DNA from 2 places in the Brevibacterium sp. JSBI002 genome. Region 1 is predicted to be linked to the other one. Evidence: predicted binding sites of a transcription regulator. Region 1 holds the regulator's gene; the other holds the start of a gene.
The links. Region 1 encodes HrcA, which represses chaperone genes, less so after heat shock. Its sites were predicted from a motif close to TTNGCACTCGNNNNNNNCGAGTGCNAA; they were not measured.

Region 1 (9,633 bases):
GGAGGAATCCGTGGACGGTCAGCAGCAGGACCTCGTCCATCGTCGAATGACCTGCCGCCCGAGCCTGAGCCTCGGCGACCTCGGGGCAGATGATGATGTCGCCCATCTGACCTTCGGTCGGCTTCTCCGGCTCGCCCTGGTGGAGCTGATCCATGGGAAAGGACATCACGTCGGTTGGTCCTTCGAGGTCCATCCAGGTGACGTGGAGTTCGGACATGGCCGCTGAGTCGACCATGGTCACGGCCAGCTCCGCACCGGGGTGCATGTGCAGGGCTTCGCCCAAGTACTCGGTCAGGGCCACGACTTCGTCGAGGTCCACATCGGCGTCGGTCTCGTTGAGGATCTCGGTGTTCATTCGGCACTCCCCCACAGGTCGTAGGCTTCGACGATCTTCGTCACCAGCGAATGCCGGACGACGTCCTTGCTGCCCAGTTCGCAGAACTGCAGGTCCTCTATTCCATCAAGGATGTCGCGGACGACCTTGAGTCCGCTGCGGGTCTTGCCCGGCAGGTCGATCTGGGAGATGTCACCGGTGACGACCATGCGTGATCCGAAGCCGAGGCGGGTGAGGAACATCTTCATCTGCTCGGCCGTCGTGTTCTGCGCTTCGTCGAGGATGATGAACGCGTCGTTGAGGGTGCGCCCGCGCATATAGGCCAGGGGCGCGACCTCGATCGTTCCGGTCTCGATGAGCAGCGGGATCGATTCGGGGTCGACCATGTCGTGCAGGGCGTCATAGAGCGGACGCACATACGGGTCGATCTTGTCGTTGAGCGTGCCCGGCAGGTAGCCCAGGGACTCCCCGGCTTCGACGGCCGGACGGGTGAGGATGATCCGTGAGACCTCTTTGTGCTGGAGGGCGTTGACGGCCATGGCCATCGCCAGGTACGTCTTGCCGGTTCCGGCTGGACCGATGCCGAAGGTGATCGTGTGGTTGCGGATGGCCCTGACGTAGTCGTGCTGGCCCATCGTCTTCGGACGGATCGACTTTCCCCTGGTGGAGAGGATGTTCGTGCCCAGCACCGCCGAGGCGGCCGCTCCTTCGGAGGAGAACGTCGTGACTCTCTCGACCGTCTCTTCGTTGATGCGATGGCCGGCCGCGTGGAGTTTCTTGAGTTCCCCGATGACGCTGACGAAGGCTTCGACGCGTTTCGGGTCGCCGGTGACCTGGACCTGGTTGGCTCGGACGTGGATGTCGAGGTCGGCGAAGGTCTTCTCCAGGGCGCGCAGGTTCGATTCTCCGGGACCGAAGAAGGCGACGAGGTCGATGGAGTCGGGGATGACCAGTCGCACGGTGTCACGATCGGCACCGTGGCTGTCCGTCACGGCATCAACGCCGGCGGCACCGTCGCCGGTTGCGCCGGTGTCCGAGTCGGTGGGGTTCATGGAGTTCGGGTTCGGTGGGGTGATGTCCAGAATGTTCCTTTGCAAGTGAGCGCACCGTCACCGGCAGCGCCTGAGTGTGCTTCCATCCTAGTCCGATGCCTCACCAACGGCCCAATGAATTCTGGGCCAGGACGAGACCGGCGGGTCCCGCCGATGACGAGCGCAGGATCGTCGGTCCCAGCAGCACCGGGGTCGCTCCACGGCCGGTCAGGGCGGCGAGTTCGCCGTCGCTGATGCCGCCCTCGGGGCCGACGACGAAGACGATGCGCTCCGGCAGCTGCGCCGAGTCGTTCGCGATCAGGTCGTCCAACGCTTCGGAGAGCCTGCGCTGAGCGGTCTCATGGAGGACGAAGACCGCGTCGGCGTCGTCGAGGGTCTTGGCCAGGGCGGCTCCGCGGACGAGGTCGTGGAGGATGGGAAATCGTGCTCGTCTGGCCTGCAGGGAGGCCGCTCCGAGGAGGTTCTCCCATTTCGCGGCCATCTTCTCCCGCTTCTTGGCCGGCCAGTCGGCGATCGAGCGTTCGGCCGCCCAGGGAATGACGTCGTCGACGCCGATCTCCGTGGCCGTTTCGATGGCCTGCAGGTCCCGGTCGCCCTTGGCCAGGGCTTGGACGAGGACGAGGCGCGGACCCGCGCTGTCCTCGACCGTCACCTCGGTGACGTCGATCGTCAGCTGGTTCGCCGAGGCGGCCGTGACGGTTCCGCGCGCACGTGCGCCTTCTCCGTCGACGATGTCGATGTCCTCGCCGGGACCGATCCGACGCACCCGCACCGCATGCCCGGCCACGTCCTCACCGAGGGTGAGGGCGGACCCGACGACCGCCTCGGCGGCGGTAGCGGAGCGGAAGACGGGAAGACTCACCGACCGGCGAACCGCTCACGCATGCGGGAGAACATTCCGCGGTTCTCGGTCGAGATCTGGGCGCGCGGTGTCTCTTCGCCGCGCAGTTCGGCGAGTTTCTCGAGCAGTTCGCGCTGTTCGTCGTCGAGTTTGTCCGGGGTGAGGACGTCGACGGTGATGAGCAGGTCGCCGCGAGTCTCCGAACGCAGGCGGGACGCGCCCAGTCCGGGGAGTTTCACGATGGTGCCGGACTGGGTGCCGGCGGCGATGGTGAGGTCCTGAGTGCCGTCGAAGGTCTCGAACGGGATGGTGGCGCCCAGGGTCGCTGCGGTCATCGGCACGGAGATGGCGGCCCGGAGGTTGTCGCCGTCGCGCTGGAAGACCTCGTGGCGGGTGACCATGACCTCGACGAACAGGTCACCGGCGGGTCCGCCTCCGGGGCCGACCTCACCCTGACTGGAAAGCTGGATGCGGGTGCCGTCGGAGACACCGGCGGGGATGCGGATCTTCATGGTCCGCTGTTTGCGCACGCGTCCGTCGCCCTGGCAGTTGAGGCAGGGGTTCGGGATGACGGTGCCGAAGCCGTGGCAGGAGTTGCAGGTCTGGTTCGTGACCATCTGACCCAGCAGGGTCCGGGTCATGCGCTGGACGCTGCCGGCTCCGTGGCACAGCGAGCAGGTCTCGATCTTCGTGCCTTCCTGCGTGCCGGCGCCCAAACAGGTGTCGCAGACGACTGCAGTGGTGACGTCGAGGTCGACGGTGCCGCCGAAGGCCGCGGTCTTCAGGTCGATATTGACGCCGACGAGGGCATCCTTGCCGCGCTGGGTGCGCGGGATCGGGCCTCCGGCCTGACCGCCGCCACCGCCGAAGAAGGTCTCGAAGATGTCGCCGAATCCGCCGAATCCGCCGCCGGCCGGGAAGCCCTGGCCATTCTCGCCGCCGCCCATATCGTAGTTGCGGCGCTTCTCCGAGTCGGAGAGCACGTCGTAGGCCAGTGAGATGGCTTTGAATTCGTCTTCGTGACCGGGATTGACGTCCGGGTGGTACTTGCGTGCCAGTTTCCGGTACGACGACTTGATCTCAGCCGCGGAAGCATCTTTGGACACTCCGAGTGTTTCATAGTGATCGGCCACAGAAACTTCTCTCTCCCTGACGTAGTGGTCTTCTCTGTTCGTGGTGGTGGCTGCGCCCTTGCGCGGTGCTCACCGGTTCTGCGCTTCCCGTCTGCGGGTGCCCCTGATCGATGTCAAGGGACCTACCCTCGATCGAGGATCGAGGACACGTATTTGGCGACGGCACGGACTGCCGAGATCGTCGTCGGATAGTCCATTCGGGTCGGGCCGAGCACTGCCAGTCTGGCCGAGGAACCCGCGTCATGACCATATTCGGCGGCGACGACGGAAGTCGAGCTGAATGATTCGTGAGTATTCTCACGCCCGATGCGCACGCTGATCTCCTCGTGGTCTTCGGCCATCGAGGTGAGCAGCTTGAGCAGGACCACCTGTTCTTCGAAGGCTTCGAGGATCGGGGCCATCTTCTCTCCGAATTCGCTTCCGGAGCGGGCGAGGTTCGCGGTGCCGGCCATGATGATGCGCTCTTCACGCGTCGCGGCGACGAGGTCGACGACGGCGGCCCTGACCTGTGTGAGTCCGGAGTCGTCACGAGCGGCCGGGTCACTCGATTCGGTGGCGGGCGCCTCGGCGGCGGGGGCCGATCCGAAGACCTGCGCGAGTGTTCGTCCGGCGAATTCGGCGTTGATCTTGTCGCGTAGTTCGCGGACGGCGTCTTCGTCGAGCGGGCTCGGGGTGATCACGGACTTCTGCTCGACCTGGCCGGCGTCGGTGATGAGGACGACGAGGATCCGGCCGGGAACGAGTCCGACGATCTCGATGTGCTTGATGCGCGCCCGCGACACCGTCGGGTATTGGATGAGCGCGACCTGTCGAGTGAGGCCGGAGAGGACGCGGACGGTGCGGTCGAGCATCTCGTCGAGGTCGACGTCGCCGTCGATGAGCTGGAAGATCGCGCGCCGCTCGGCGGTGGTCAGCGGTTTGAACTCGTCGATCCGGTCGACGAACATCCGGTAGCCGAGGTCGGTGGGGATCCGTCCGGCAGAGGTGTGGGGCTGGGCGATATAGCCCTCTTGTTCGAGCGCGGCCATATCGTTGCGGATCGTGGCGGGAGAGACGCCGAGGGTGTGGCGCTGGACGATCGCCTTCGATCCCACGGGTTCGTTGGTGGCGACGAAGTCCTCGACGATGGCGCGCAGCACCTGTGCACGTCTGCTGTCGTTCATCGCGGATCTCCTCTCTGTCTCGCCGATCCATCGCGGTCCCGTGCCTGCTCTTGGCACTCTGTGAGTCTGAGTGCCAATTCTACGCCTCTCGTTCCCGGAATTCATTTCAGGGGTGGCCTGCGGGTCTGCACGCCTGCGGGACCGTCCTTGATTATGGTGGGTGCCCGTGAATGCTTTTGATCGATATGGTCCCGATGTGCTCTCCGGTTCCTCCCCGTCGTCGCACCGCCCGAAGAAGTCCCGTCAGGTCGAGCTCGGCCTGGGCATGGTTCTCGAGGATGCGATGAGCGGCTATGTCGGCGCTGTCGTCGGCGCGGAGAAGACCACGGCCGGTGTCGTCGTCAAGCTCGAAGATCGCGTCGGCAAGGTACGTGCCTTCCCCCTGGGACCGGGTTTCCTCCTCGAGGGACAGCCCGTCGATGTGCAGCTGCCGAAGAAGAAGGCGCAGCAGCCCGGACGGACGGCCTCGGGGTCTCGCGCCGTGGTCGGCGCGAAGGCTCGGGTGGCTCGTGGGTCGCGCATCTGGGTCGAGGGCAAGCACGACGCCGAACTCGTCGAGAAGATCTGGGGCGATGACCTGCGCATCGAGGGCGTCGTCGTCGAGCCCCTGGGCGGTCTCGATGATGTCGCCGACAAGCTCGAGGCTTTCGGTCCGGATCGGGAACATCGAGTCGGTGTCCTCGCCGACCATCTGGTGAACGGGACGAAGGAATCGAAGATCGCCGAGGCGGTCCGGTCCGATCCGCGGTACCGCGATGTCGTCCACATCATCGGTCACCCGTACGTCGATATCTGGCAGGCGGTGAAGCCCCATGTCGTCGGCATCCGCGAGTGGCCGGTCGTCCCCCGCGGTGAGGATTGGAAGACGGGAATACTGCGTCGCATCGGATGGCCTCACGCCGACCATCGGGACGTTGCCCGCGGGTGGGTGCGCATCCTCGGGAAGGTGAGCACCATTGCTGATGTCGAACCGACGCTGTCGGGGCGCGTCGAGGAGCTCATCGACTTCGTCACCGTCGGGTGAGAGTCGTCGGTGGTGCGGCGCGGTGGAGCGTCATGGTCACGCGGAGCTGTCGGCGTGTGCCGAATCTGTCACAGGAGTGAGGCTTTCCCGACATCCTCGGGACACGTCGCTCCGTTAGGGTGAGTGGCAAGCACTCTTCGAAAGGATCCCCATGTCGTATCACCCCGAGCAGCCGGGCAGCCGCCCGATGCCGCCGAACTACTCTCAGGCCTCCGGTTCGCAGCAGCCCTACGCTCCGCAGGGCCAGCAGTATTCGCAGACGCACAGCGGTCAGCCGGGTTCCGGTGGGCAGTCGGGGTATGGTTCGCAGCGGGCGTACGGCGCTCAGCCGAACTACGGGGGCCAGCCGAACTACGGGGACCAGCCGGGATATGGCGCGCGGCCGGGCTACGATATGCCGCAGATGCACAACCCGGCGATGTTCGACTCCCGCTCCCTGCCTGAGCAGGCCTACGGACCCGGCTCCGAGCAGTTCTGGATGGCCCACGAACCCGACCGCACCACGGCAATGTGGACTCACCTCGGCTCGATCATCTTCGGCTTCATGCCGCTCATCATGTTCCTCGTGAAGAAGGACGAATCGCCGTTCGTCCGCGAACACTCACGTCAGGGTCTCAACGCGATGATCACGAACACGATCGTCACCTTCGGTGCGCTCTTCGTCTTCGGCTTCGTCGGGTTCATCCTGGCACTGGTGACTTTCGGGATCGGCATCATCGTCATGTACGCGGCGCTGATCGTCCCACTCGTCTACTGCGTCTTCTATATCATCGCGGCCGTCGCCGCGAACAAGGGTGAGGGGTATAAGTTCCCGCTCACCATCAATTTCGTGAAGTGACCATTCCCGCTCTCCCGGACTCTCTGGGTCAGCCCGGACCCTCTGGGGCTGCCCGGACTCTCTGGGTTAGTGTGGAGTGATCGCACACTCTGAAGGGACTCTCATGTCGGACAACCCGCAGCAGCCGAACAACGGACATTCACAGCCGATGCCTCCGAACTATTCCCCGCAGTCGGGCTCGCAGCAGCCGTATACCCAGCAGCCACAACACGGTTCGCAGCCGCAGCAGAGCGGTGAGGCCCAGTACGGCTCTCAGCCGCAGAATCCTCAGCAGCAGTATGGTTCCCAGCCGGGCTACGGTTCGCAGCAGGCGGGCGGCGCCCAGCAGCCGTACGGATCTCAGCAGGCGCACAGCGCTCCGCAGGGTCACCCTCAGCCCGGTTACGGATTCCAGGGAGCATCCTCGGCGCAGTCGGCTGCCGCCGGAGTGCCCATGGGGGCCGAACTGCCGGATGCGGCCTACGGCCCGAATTCGCTCGGCTTCTGGAATGCAGATCAGAGTGAACGGACGACCGCGCTGTGGTCACACCTCGCTCACGCCGCCACCTATGTCGTCGGCGTCGGCTGGATCGTCACGCTCATCCTCTTCATCATCAACAAAGACAAGTCACCGTTCCTCCGCCACCATGGCGCACAGTCGCTCAATCTGCTGATCATCGGCGTCATTGCCGCGTTCGGCATCGGGCTGATCGGCGGAATCCTCACGATCGTCGGCATCGGCTTCCTCATCCTCCTGCTCCTGCCGGTTCTCTCGATCTATATGATCGTCATCGAGATCATCGCCGGTATGGCAGCAAACCGCGGTGAGGGATACCGCATTCCGGTGACGCCGAACTGGATCAAGTGATCTGACGCCCATTGAGCGTTGCTCCCCAGCAGATTCGCAGAAGTACTCGCCCCGCCACCCGAACTCGGGTGACGGGGCGAGGCTCATTCACACGTATTCGGTGAGGATGCGCACCATATAGTCGGCCATGAGACGTCCCTGCAGAGTCGGCTGGAACCAGCCGACCGCGGCGCCATCGGCGTCGAGCAGACCCTGCCGGACGAAAGTTCTGACCGCCTTTTCGCTGCCTGGAGCCAGAGAATCCAGACGCAGCTCGCGGTCGATCCTGGCCGCCAGCATGATCCGTTCGATCTCCCGAGTCTGAACGTCGAGGACCTCACGACCGATCGACGGGGACTCCCCCGCCAACAGCCGATCGGCCCAGGCACGGGGGTGCTTGGCATTCCAGAACCGCACGCCTCCGATGTGTGAATGGGCGCCGGGCCCGAAACCCCACCAGTCGGCATTGCGCCAATAGGCCATATTGTGCTCACAGCGAGTCTCGGGACCGGTCGACCAATTGCTCACTTCGTACCAGTGCAGACCGGCAGCGGAGATCGCGGCATCGGCGATCTCGTATTTGTCGGCCAAGTCGTCTTCATCGGGCATCGGCAGTTCGCCGCGACGGACCATCGCGCCCATCTTCGTTCCCGGTTCGACGATGAGGGAATATGCCGAGATGTGATCGACCTCGTTGGACAGGGCCACGTCGAGAGAGCGACGCCAATCGTCGATCGACTCCCCCGGAGTGCCGTAGATGAGGTCGAGGCTGAGCTCGAGACCGGCGTCCTTGACCCAACGGGCCACCTCGGGGATCTTCTCCGGATCGTGGGTGCGGTCCAAGGTCGCGAGCACGTGCGGCACGGCCGACTGCATGCCCATGGAGATGCGGTTGAAACCGGCTCCGGCTAGGGTCGCGATGTAGACGGGGTCCAAGGTGTCGGGGTTGGCTTCGGTGGTGACTTCGACATTCTCCGCCAGGCGGAAGCGGGCGCGGACATCGTCCATCACCCCGGCGAGCACATCCGCTGCGAGCAAGGTCGGGGTGCCTCCGCCGAAGAAGATCGTCGAGACCTCACGGTCGCCGGCCCCCGCCTCGTCGAGGGCGGACACGGACAGATCGAGCTCACGGGCGAGATTGCTGCGGTAGTCCTCGCGAGACGCGCCCGGGCCGAGGTCGTCGGCGGTATAGGTGTTGAAGTCGCAGTAGCCGCAGCGGACCCGGCAGTACGGGACATGGATGTAGAGGCTCAGCCCCCGCTCGGCAGCCCCGATCCCCACCGATGTCGGCAGCGAACCGTCGCGCGGAGGGACCTCACCGGTCGGTTGTGCGGGCACTTACTTCTTGCTGTCCTTCGTCTCCGGCTCGTCGGAGGACAGGGCCGCGATGAACGCCTCCTGCGGAACCTCGACGGTGCCGACCATCTTCATCCGCTTCTTGCCTTCCTTCTGCTTCTCGAGCAGCTTGCGCTTACGGCTGATGTCGCCGCCATAGCACTTCGAAAGCACGTCCTTGCGGATGGCGCGGATCGTCTCGCGGGCGATGATGCGTGAGCCGATGGCCGCCTGGATGGGCACCTCGAACTGCTGACGCGGGATGAGCTTGCGCAGCTTCCCTGCCATCGCCACACCGTAGGAATAGGCGTTGTCGCGGTGGACGATCGCGGAGAATGCGTCGACCTGGTCGCCGTGCAGCAGGATGTCGACCTTGACGAGGTCGGAAGCGTCCTGACCGTCGTCGGAGTAGTCGAGGGAGGCGTAGCCTTTGGTCCGGGACTTCAGCTGGTCGAAGAAATCGAAGACGATCTCCGCCAACGGCAGACGGTAGCGGATCTCCACGCGGTCCGAGGACAGGTAGTCCATGCCCTGGAGTTTGCCCCGGCGATCCTGGCACAGTTCCATGACCGCGCCGATGTAGTCGCTGGGGGTGAGGATGGTCGCCTGCACCATCGGTTCGCGGACTTCCTTGATCTTGCCCGTCGGGTATTCGCTCGGGTTCGTCACCACGGTCTCCGAACCGTCTTCCATGGTCACGTCATAGATCACGGACGGGGCGGTGGAGATGAGGTCGAGATCGAACTCCCGTTCCAAGCGGTCGCGCAGGACTTCGAGATGGAGGAGACCGAGGAATCCGCAGCGGAAGCCGAAGCCCAGAGCCGTCGAGGTCTCGGGTTCGTAGGCGAGAGAGGCGTCGTTGAGTTTGAGTTTGTCCAGCGCATCGCGCAGCACCGGGTAGTCGGACCCGTCGATCGGGAAGAGTCCGGAGAACACCATCGGTTTGGGCTCGCGGTAACCGCCGAGAGCCTCCGTCGCGGGCCCCGCAGCGGCGGTGACGGTGTCGCCGACCTTCGACAGGCGCACATCCTTGACACCGGTGATGAGGTAGCCGACCTCGCCGACGCCCAGGCCCTTCGTCGCCTTG
Region 2 (9,633 bases), 780 kb from region 1:
GAAGAGGATCTGTGCGCGGCCGTATGGAACAACGCGGAGCGGGCCCTCGGCAGCTGGGATTGAGCAGAGCTCAGCCCGTCGTTCTGATTGAGCAGAGCTCAGCCTGTCGTTCTGTGAGCGAGATAACGGAACGTGCGGCCGCCTCGGCGAGGAAATATCACGATCGAGAATGCCCTGAAACTCGGGGAACTCCAGGTCAGACACGCCCTCAGGAAACTCACACCGTTACATTTCCGTGATATTTTGCGAACCGTGTAACGAATCGGTTACAGTGAACAGGTCGATAAACTCTGCTCAGGGATATTTTTGTGATTGATTTTCTGAAGAACCGCAAGGTTCAGATCGCTGCACAGGCGGTCGTGATCACCGGGCTCGTCGGTGGCACGGGCGCAGTTGTGACCATGAACAAGCCCGTGACCTTGGAGGTCAACGGACAGGCCGAAGAGATCCGAACCTTCGGTGGAACGGTCGGGGACATCCTCGACAGCCACGAAATCGATGTCGATAAGCGCGACCAGGTCAAGCCCGGTGTGGGCACCAAGGTTGACCGTGACATGACGATCACCGTCAACACGGCCAAGAAGGTTGCGCTGTCCGTCGATGGCAAGGAAACGAACGAATGGACCAACGCGAACACCGTGGGTCAGGCTCTGGCCGACCTCGGCGTCGACGCGAAGGGCGCCGACCTCAACGCTAAGGCCAGCCAGCGTCTGAAGGACGAGGGCAATGACATCGAGGTGACCACGGCGAAGGACCTCACCGTCGTCGCCGACGGCAAGGACCACAAGGTCTCGGCCGCTGTGGGCACCGCTAAGGAAGCCCTCAAGGACACGGGCGTCAAGCTCGACAAGGACGACTTCCTGTCCGTGCCGATGTCCGCCGAGGTCTCCGACGGCCAGGTGCTGACCGTCAACCGCGTGAAGAACGACACCGTCAAGGACAAGCAGGCCATCAAGGCCAAGGTGGAGACCAAGAAGTCCGATTCCCTCTACGAGGGTGAGACCAAGGTCGAAGCGCAAGGCAAGGACGGCGAGAAGCAGGTCACCTACAAGGTCAAGACGATCAATGGCGAAGAGGTCAAGAAGGAGAAGAAGGACGAGCAGGTCATCTCCGAACCCAAGACCAAGGTCGTCATCCAGGGCACCAAGAAGAAGGAAGCACCGGCCGACACCGGCGGCTCCGACTCGGGTGACTCCGGCGATTCCGGTTCGGGCGACTCGGGCGATTCCGGTGACTCCGGTGACTCGTCCACCGGCGGCAGCGACGCCGGCTCCGGTGGCGGCGATATGAGCACCGAAGAGATCAAGGCGATGCTCGGCGGACCTGGATCCAAGTGGTACCAGGTTGCCAAGTGCGAATCGAACTTCAACCCTCGTGCGGTGAACAAGTCGAACAACGCACACTTCGGCCTGTTCCAGTTCAAGCTCGCCACCTGGCAGTCCATGGGCGGCAGCGGCAACCCGGTCGACGCCAGCCCGCGTGAGCAGTTCGAGCGCGCCAAGAAGCTCCAGGCTGCAGCCGGCTGGGGACAGTGGGCCTGCGCCTGATCTGAGATCAGGTGTGGAGTCGCCGACTGAGCGCCTGCAAAGGCCAAGAACTCTGGCCGCCATTGACAACAGATATCGACAACTGAGCTGAGGCGGTCAGCAAGGAGCGTGGGCCCCGAGGAGAGATCCTCGGGGCCCACGCTTTTCGGTGCCCCGCTGCCCCGACTTCCGGGCCCAATCTGAACTTTCGCCCAGAGCATGACGAATTGTTGGCACTCAAGTTGACCGAGTGCTAAGAGCGTTCTAGAGTCGAATTAGCACTAGCACTCATTGAGTGCCAGTTTCATGAGACGGTCGAATCGCTCGGCACCCGCGACGACGAGAGGTTCATGGCAGCAGCCGCCGTCTGACTCGATGAAATAGAACCCAGCGAAGGGAGAGGGCCCGATATGTCGGTCTCCATCAAGCCACTCGAAGATCGGATTGTCATCCGTCAGGTCGAAGCAGAACAGACTACCGCCAGTGGTCTGGTCATTCCCGAAACCGCCAAGGAAAAGCCTCAGGAAGGCGAAGTTGTCGCAGTGGGCCCGGGCCGCGTTGCTGACAACGGAAACCGTGTGCCGGTCGACGTCGCCGTCGGCGACAAGGTCATCTACTCCAAGTACGGAGGCACCGAAGTCAAGTACGCAGGCGAAGAGTTCCTCGTGCTCTCGGCTCGCGACGTGCTCGCCGTCATCGGCTGAATCCCCTGAACAACTACTTCACTGACAGGAGGACGAATGCCTAAGACTCTGGAATTCAACGACGAAGCTCGTCGTGCACTCGAAAAGGGTGTCAACACCCTGGCCGACACCGTCAAGGTTACGCTGGGACCCAAGGGCCGCAACGTCGTGCTCGATAAGAAGTGGGGCGCTCCCACGATCACGAACGATGGTGTGACCATCGCCCGTGAGGTCGAGGTCGACGATCCTTACGAGAACCTCGGCGCACAGCTGGCCAAGGAAGTCGCCACCAAGACCAACGACATCGCCGGTGACGGAACCACCACCGCGACCGTGCTCGCTCAGGCCTTCGTCAACGAAGGACTGCGCAACGTTGCCGCCGGTGCCGCACCCGGACAGCTCAAGCGCGGCATCGAGACCGCCGTCGAGGCCGTCTCGCAGCAGCTGGGCACGATCGCCCGCGACGTCGCCGACTCCTCGGAGATCGCACACGTCGCCGGTCTGTCGGCTCAGTCGCCCGAGATCGGCAAGCTCATCGCCGATGCCTTCGACAAGGTCGGCAAGGATGGCGTCATCACAATCGACGAGTCGCAGGCCGCGTCCGTCGAGCTCGAGATCACCGAAGGAATGCAGTTCGACAAGGGCTTCCTGTCGCCGCACTTCGTGACCGACGCCGATCGTCAGGAGGCTGTGCTCTCCGACGCTCTCATCCTCATCAACCAGGGCAAGATCTCCAACATCCAGGAGCTCCTGCCCGTCCTCGAGAAGGTGCAGCAGGCAGGCAAGCCGCTGTTCATCATCGCCGAGGACATCGAGGGAGAAGCTCTGTCGACCCTGGTCGTCAACAAGCTGCGCGGAATCATCAACGTCGCCGCCGTCAAGGCTCCCGGCTTCGGTGACCGCCGCAAGGCCATCCTCGAGGACCTCGCCGTCCTCACCGGAGGCCAGGTCGTCACCCCGGATATGGGCATGAAGCTCGATCAGGTCACCCTGGAAGAGCTCGGCAACGCCCGCACCATCACCGTCACCAAGGACAACACCACCATCATCGATGGTGCCGGTGCCGACGATGCTGTTGCCGGTCGTGTCGCTCAGATCCGCGCCGAGGTCGAGAACACCGATTCCGACTGGGACCGCGAGAAGCTGCAGGAGCGCTTGGCCAAGCTCTCCGGCGGAGTCGCCGTCATCAAGGTCGGCGCCGCCACCGAGGTGGAGCTCAAGGAGCGCAAGCACCGCGTCGAAGACGCCGTGTCCGCTACTCGAGCCGCCATCGAAGAGGGTGTCGTCGCCGGCGGTGGATCGGCTCTGATCCACGCTGCGAAGGTCCTCGACGGCAACGACCTCGGACTGTCCGGTGACGCACTCACCGGCGCCGAGATCGTCAAGCGCGGAGTCGTCCAGCCGCTGCGCTGGATCGCCGCCAACGCGGGCCAGGACGGCTACGTCGTCGTCGCCAAGGTCCAGGACCTCGAGTCCGGACAGGGCTACAACGCCGCCATCGACGAATACGGCGACCTCATCGGCGCCGGAATCATCGACCCCGTCAAGGTCACCCGTTCGGCGCTGCGCAACGCCGCTTCGATCGCCGCCCTGGTTCTCACCACCGAGACCCTGGTCGTCGAGAAGAAGGACGAGGAGGACGAGGACTGAGCCATTCGCTCGGACTGAGTCATCTCTGACCACGACAGTGGCCCGGAACATCACGTTCCGGGCCACTGCCGCATTCACCGTCACCGAGGCGGCCACCCCGGTTTGCGTGCGGCACAGGAGAAGTCGAGTGGCACATGTTTGAAACAGTGCTATTCGTCTGAGACGGTGCCGCAGCCGTGAGCGCTCTCGAGCTGGGCTCGCAGGCGGGCGAGGTCGGCGCGGACCATGTCGGCGTCGCGGTCGAACTCGGCGAGATCGACTCCCGGCAGACGGAAGAGGGTGAAGACCACCTCGGCGCCGGTGCCGTTGGTGAGCACCCGCAGGGGATTTAGCACGACCGTGCCGTCGGGGAAGATCACGTCGTGACCGAGGATGCCCAGATCCGTATGCGGGCCGAAGCGGACCTCGACCTCACCCATCGGGGAGTCCGTGATCCAGCGGCCGGCCTCCTCGCGAATTCCGTTGCTCAGTCCCGCGGCCCAGGCCGGAAGGTTCGCGGGATCGCCGGCGAAGGCGGCCACCTCGGCGGGGGAGACGTTGATGGGAGTCGAGAGGTGGAGCGCTGGATTCGTCATCCCCCAACTGGACCATAAGAGAAGCAGCGCGGCCAGGGAAAGGGAGCGCTCCATGGCGCGCGGGCCGACAAAGAGTGCCGTCCCTCGTGCCGCTCGCAGCAGACCGTACACAGCTGGCTCACACCTACTGGCCAGTCGCTTTTCATGTTTCTGAGTGGCGATCCTCGTTAGTCTGGAAATGACAGCTTGCACCGACGCATGAGGAATCTATGACCACCGGCCCGACGATGCCCATCGCCCGACTTCGCGACGTTTCGAAGGTCTTCGATCCGAAAGGGGCAGCGGTCACGGCTCTCAGCGGGGTCAGCCTCGACATCGCACCGGCCAAGCTGACCGCGGTGATGGGGCCCTCGGGATCCGGGAAGTCAACACTCATGCACGTCCTCGCCGGACTCGATCGTCCCACCTCGGGCACGGTCCACCTGGGCGAAGAGGAGATCACGAAGCTGCGCGACGACGATCTCACCGCCCTGCGCCGCCGCCGGATCGGATTCGTCTTCCAAGCGTTCAACCTCGTGCCTACGCTCACCGTCAAAGAGAACATCCGCTTGCCCTTCGAACTCGACGACCGTCGGCCGGGTGCCGACGAACGTGCCTGGATCTCCACGGTCGTTCACCGCCTGGGGTTGGAAGACCGACTCAAACACCGCCCCAACGAACTCTCCGGCGGCCAACAGCAGCGCACCGCAATCGCCCGGGCACTCGCGACCCGCCCGGACATCCTCTTCGCCGACGAACCGACCGGCAACCTCGACGCGAAGTCCGGTCGCGAAGTCATGGCGATCATGGTCGAGGCCGTCCGCGACTTCGGGCAATCGATCGTGCTCGTCACCCACGACCCGATCGTCGCCGCCCACGCCGACCGCGTCGTCTTCATCGCTGACGGCACCCCGGTGACGGAACTGAACGACACCATCACCGCCGAAGCGATCGCCTCGACCATGCTCGACATCGACGAACGCGCCGAATCCGCGGTGAGCCGATGAACCCGCTGCGCGAAATCAGGACCAACCCGCGGCAGTTCTTCCCCAGCGTCCTCGTCGTCTTCATCGCCGCCCTCTTCGGCAGCGCGATCATGCAGGGCATCGCGATCCTGACCGCGTGGCTGTCGTCAGAGAAGATCATCGCCGAATCCGAGTCCGCGCAGAACTTCCTCTCGATGATCGGTGTCACCTTCTTCCTCATCGCCCTCTTCGTCTCCGCGATCGTCATCGCGAACACGTTCTCGATCATCATCGCCGGTCGCAGCCGCCAGCTGGCTCTGCTGCGCCTCATCGGTGCGTCGTCGAAACGGCTGCGCAGGGCCGCCTCGGTGGAGGGACTGATCATCTCCGTCCCCGCCGCGGTGCTCGCCTTCGCCGCGTCGACCGGGCTGGCGCGAGCGGCTCAGAATTTCCTCGGCAACGCCATCACCGAGGAGGTCGCCCTCCTCACCCCGACCATGGCCGTCCCCGCTCTCGCCACGATCATCGTGACTTGGGCTTCGGCGTACCTGGGTGCGCGCCGCATCACGGGGATCTCACCGATCGAGGCGACCTCGCAGGCGGTGGAGCTCCGGCCCGAGGACGCCCGCGCCTCACTCGGCGGACTCACCGCCTCGCTGATTCTGCTGTCGATGGGGCTTACGTTCCTCGTCAACTCCGTGATCGGGGCCGCCGACCATCGGATCAGCGTGATCAGCGTGGTGCTGACCGCATTCGGCTCAAGCCTGACCTTCATCGGCGTCATCATCGGCCACCCGTGGATCCTGCCGCCCCTGCAGGCGGCGATCGGCTGGCTGTGCGGGCGCACCGCAGTGTCCCGGTTGGCCGCCTCGACGATCGCCCGCCATCCCACCCGGAACGCGCGCACGGTCATCGGTCTCGTCATCGGCATCACGCTCATCGTCATGTTCGCCACCGCCATGACGACCTTCCGCGATCAGCTGCTGCGGTATGCCAGGTCGCTCGGCGAAGAGGGGTGGGGCGGCCTCGAAGACGCGTTGGCCACGGTCATCGACAAGTCGATGCTGTTCGCGCTGGCCCTCATCCTGTTCTCCGTGATCATCGCCGTCATCGGCGTCGCGAACACGCTCATGCTCTCCGTGCGGCAGCGCACTCAGGAGATCGGCCTGCTCATGGCACTGGGCCAAACCCCGAAGCGCGTGCGGCGGATGATCACCGCCGAAGGCCTGCAACTGAGCCTGACCGCCTGCGCGGTCGCCGTCCCGCTGGGCATCGGCTTCGGGTGGGTCGGCGCACTGACCCTGCTCTCGCCCCTGCTCGGCCTCTTCGCACCGAGCGTGCCCTGGACGGTCGTCATCGCCGTCATCGCCGGCACCCTCATCGCCGTGTTCGTCGCGAGCCGCGAACCCGCCCGCGCGGCCACCTCGATCAGTCCCGTCGAGGCGCTCGAAGCCGTGTGAGGTGCGGTGCGGGCTGGTGATGCTGACGGCCCAGTTTGAGTTGAGAAGCCCACGTTAGAAACTGGGCTATTCAACTCAAACTGGGCCGTGCCCGGTGCTTGATTTCGTGACCTGACGGATTCCCCGCTGAGGTGGGATCCTCGCCGAGGCGGGACCGGGATCCGCGGGTCAGTCGAGTTCCACGACGGTTCCGTTCGATCCGTCGACGCGGACGCGCTGGCCGGAGGTGAAGCGGCTGGTCGCGTCGCGCACAGCCATGACGGCGGGCAGCCCGAGCTCACGAGCGGTGACCGCTCCGTGCGAGAGTGCTCCGCCGCTTTCGGTGATCACCCCGCCGGCCTGGTAGAACAGAGCCGTCCAGGCCGGGTTCGTGGTGCGTGCGACGAGAATCGCTCTGTCGGGGAATGATGAGAAATCAGCGGGGGAGTGGACGACGAAGACCTCACCTTCGACGGTCCCCGGGCTGCCTGCGGTGCCGGTGATGTGGTCGGTGTCAGCGTCGACTGCGGCTGTTGCTTTGCCGTACTCCCATTCGGGTGTGCGATCGACCGCTGCTTCGTAGGCGGCCTTGTTCTGTGCGGCGATCTCGGTCAGATCGGCCAAGGCGGTTCCTGCTTCCGTGGAGTCCGCGGCCGCGCTGGTTGAGGCGCGGGTTGCGTCGGCGGTGCCCACCTCGCGGTTCGCGGCCGCGGTGTAGGTGGCGCCCAGGTCGCGGTTCTCGGCGTCGGCACGGATCGCTGCGTCGAGACTCTCGAAGTCGATGAAGTAGACGTCCGAGGCCTCCACGAGGACGCCGGCATCGACGAGCCTGCCGCCGAGCTCCTTCAACGCACGCCGCATCGGCAGGGTCAGCCGCGTCGTCTGATAATGCTCGAGGTCGTCGAGTGCCGTGTAGGTGCGGGCCAGGCGGATGACTTCCTGGACGAGGTAGCGCAGCTTCTCCGGTGCCGCATTGACGACGGCGAGTTCGGTCTCTGCCTGCACGATCTTGCGCTCCATATCCGTCATCGGTGCGGACGCGGACCCTGTGCCCGGTCCGGGCTCAGATGCCTCTGCCTTTGCCTCTGCCTCGGCCGCGGTCCGGGCGGCGAGCAGACGGATCTGGTCGAGCACGATGTGCGGAGCCTCGACCCACGTCGGATGGTAGGCATCGAAGTCGAGTTCACGGTGTCCGTGCTGCTCGAGGAACCGGTCGAAGGATGCCTTGAACTGCGGGAACCTCTCCAGCTCCGCGACCCCGGCCTCACCATGGTGGGCCTCCAGCGCAGTGAGCAGATCGGCATCGGCGGCGACAAGCCGCGAGAGTTCTCGCAGCTCGGCGTTGACCTGCGATGTCTTCGTCTCCGTCGATGCCATGAGGCGTTCGAACACATCCTGTGCCTGATCCTCGTCGAGAGCGAGCGAGAGCATGTGCTGCAGAGCCGCATAGAGCGTGCCCTGGGTCAGCGAAATCGCGATGTTCGGACGGAAATATTCGGTGCCGAGGTCACTGATCGCAATGACGTGATCCCATACCTGTGCCAGCGATTTGTCTTCCAACGGCTCGTTCGACAGGCGACCGATCCCGATGAGATACGTGTCGAGATCGCGCATCCACTGCACCGGCAGTTCCTGCACCCATCCGAACTGCCGAGCGATCTGGGGCAGCGACTCGGTGATCGTCTCGACACTGGAGAGCATGTTCGTCGGCAGCCGACCGGCGTAGAGATCGACCGCGGTCTGATTGCCGTAGATATAGAAATCGCGTATGACGAACCATTTGTCGTCGAACGGCGGCAGCCCCATGAGATCGAAACTGTGATTGAGCGAATGGTGGAACCCGGCCTCCACGAGATCCCAGGTCAGCGGAGTCACTGGGGTGGGGAAGCGTTCGGCGGACTCATCGCGGGTCCACCGCGGAGCCACCCGCGTGATCGGCCGCGACTGCAGCAGGTAGAGATCGCCGTCGTGCAGCGCCCATTCGATGTCTTGAGCGAAACCGAAATGGTTCTCCGCGGCCACCGCGAGCTCGGCGACCTCCTTTGCCTGCGCCGTTGACAGTGCCGGACGCGTGCGCTGCTCCGCGCTGAGGTCGACGACCGTCGTCCGCGCACCGTCACTCTCACCGAGGCGGCTGCCACCCCGACCGTCAGCCTCACCGAGGCTGTCGCCCCCGACGTCGTGGCCGGCCCCGTCGCCATCGCGGTTCCCACCGCCGCTCATGATGAGTGCGGTGGGCTTCTCGGCGATCTCGGCTGCGACCTGCTCGCCGGTGTCCCGGCGGACGCGGAATTCGTCGACGGGTTCCTCTCCGCCGACAACCGTCTCACCGAGGCCGAAGGCTGCGTTGATGAGCACCTCATCGGTGTTGCCGCGCACCGGGTCGACGGAGAACGCGACGCCTGCGGCTTCGTTCGCGCCGACGGAGACCATGAGCTGGACGACGACGGCCATCTTCGCCTCAAGTTGATCGACGCCGAGCTGCCGGCGGTAGCGGAAGGCGTGCTCGTTCCACAGGGAGGCATAGCAGTCGCGCACCGCCTCGGCGATGGCGGCGGTTCCGCGCACGCCGAGGTAGGTGTCGTGCTGCCCGGCGAACGCGGCTCCCGGCAGGTCCTCCATCGTGCCCGAGGACCGCACGCCCACGGCCTGCCCGGTCAGGCCCGCCTCGGCGACGGCTTCGTCGAATTCGGACAGCCACGCATCGGGGATGGGGGTGGCATGGATGAGGTCGGCGATCGCCTCGGCGGGGGAGTCGGTGCCGATGAGCTCGGTGATCCGTGACTGGAGCGGTGCGATGAACTGGGAATAGGCGT

Region 2: a site for HrcA is predicted at 1,757-1,783, ahead of groES (co-chaperone GroES). Genes of this name have one in related genera too.

The regions. Positions count from the first base shown of each region.
Region 1 covers NZ_CP110341.1:2,024,194-2,033,826, forward strand. Annotated here, with positions in the region: gene ybeY (rRNA maturation RNase YbeY) at 1-355, opposite strand, end outside; gene LJ362_RS09320 (PhoH family protein) at 352-1,386, opposite strand; gene LJ362_RS09325 (16S rRNA (uracil(1498)-N(3))-methyltransferase) at 1,487-2,248, opposite strand; gene dnaJ (molecular chaperone DnaJ) at 2,245-3,360, opposite strand; gene hrcA (heat-inducible transcriptional repressor HrcA) at 3,483-4,523, opposite strand; gene LJ362_RS09340 (DUF3097 domain-containing protein) at 4,684-5,547, shown strand; gene LJ362_RS09345 (DUF4870 domain-containing protein) at 5,699-6,385, shown strand; gene LJ362_RS09350 (DUF4870 domain-containing protein) at 6,489-7,232, shown strand; gene hemW (radical SAM family heme chaperone HemW) at 7,320-8,549, opposite strand; gene lepA (translation elongation factor 4) at 8,550-9,633, opposite strand, start outside.
Region 2 covers NZ_CP110341.1:2,808,320-2,817,952, reverse strand. Annotated here, with positions in the region: gene LJ362_RS12790 (TatD family hydrolase) at 1-63, shown strand, start outside; gene LJ362_RS12785 (resuscitation-promoting factor) at 309-1,547, shown strand; gene groES (co-chaperone GroES) at 1,937-2,230, shown strand; gene groL (chaperonin GroEL) at 2,267-3,859, shown strand; gene LJ362_RS12770 (SRPBCC family protein) at 4,009-4,434, opposite strand; gene LJ362_RS12765 (ABC transporter ATP-binding protein) at 4,644-5,420, shown strand; gene LJ362_RS12760 (FtsX-like permease family protein) at 5,417-6,838, shown strand; gene LJ362_RS12755 (PEP/pyruvate-binding domain-containing protein) at 7,007-9,633, opposite strand, start outside.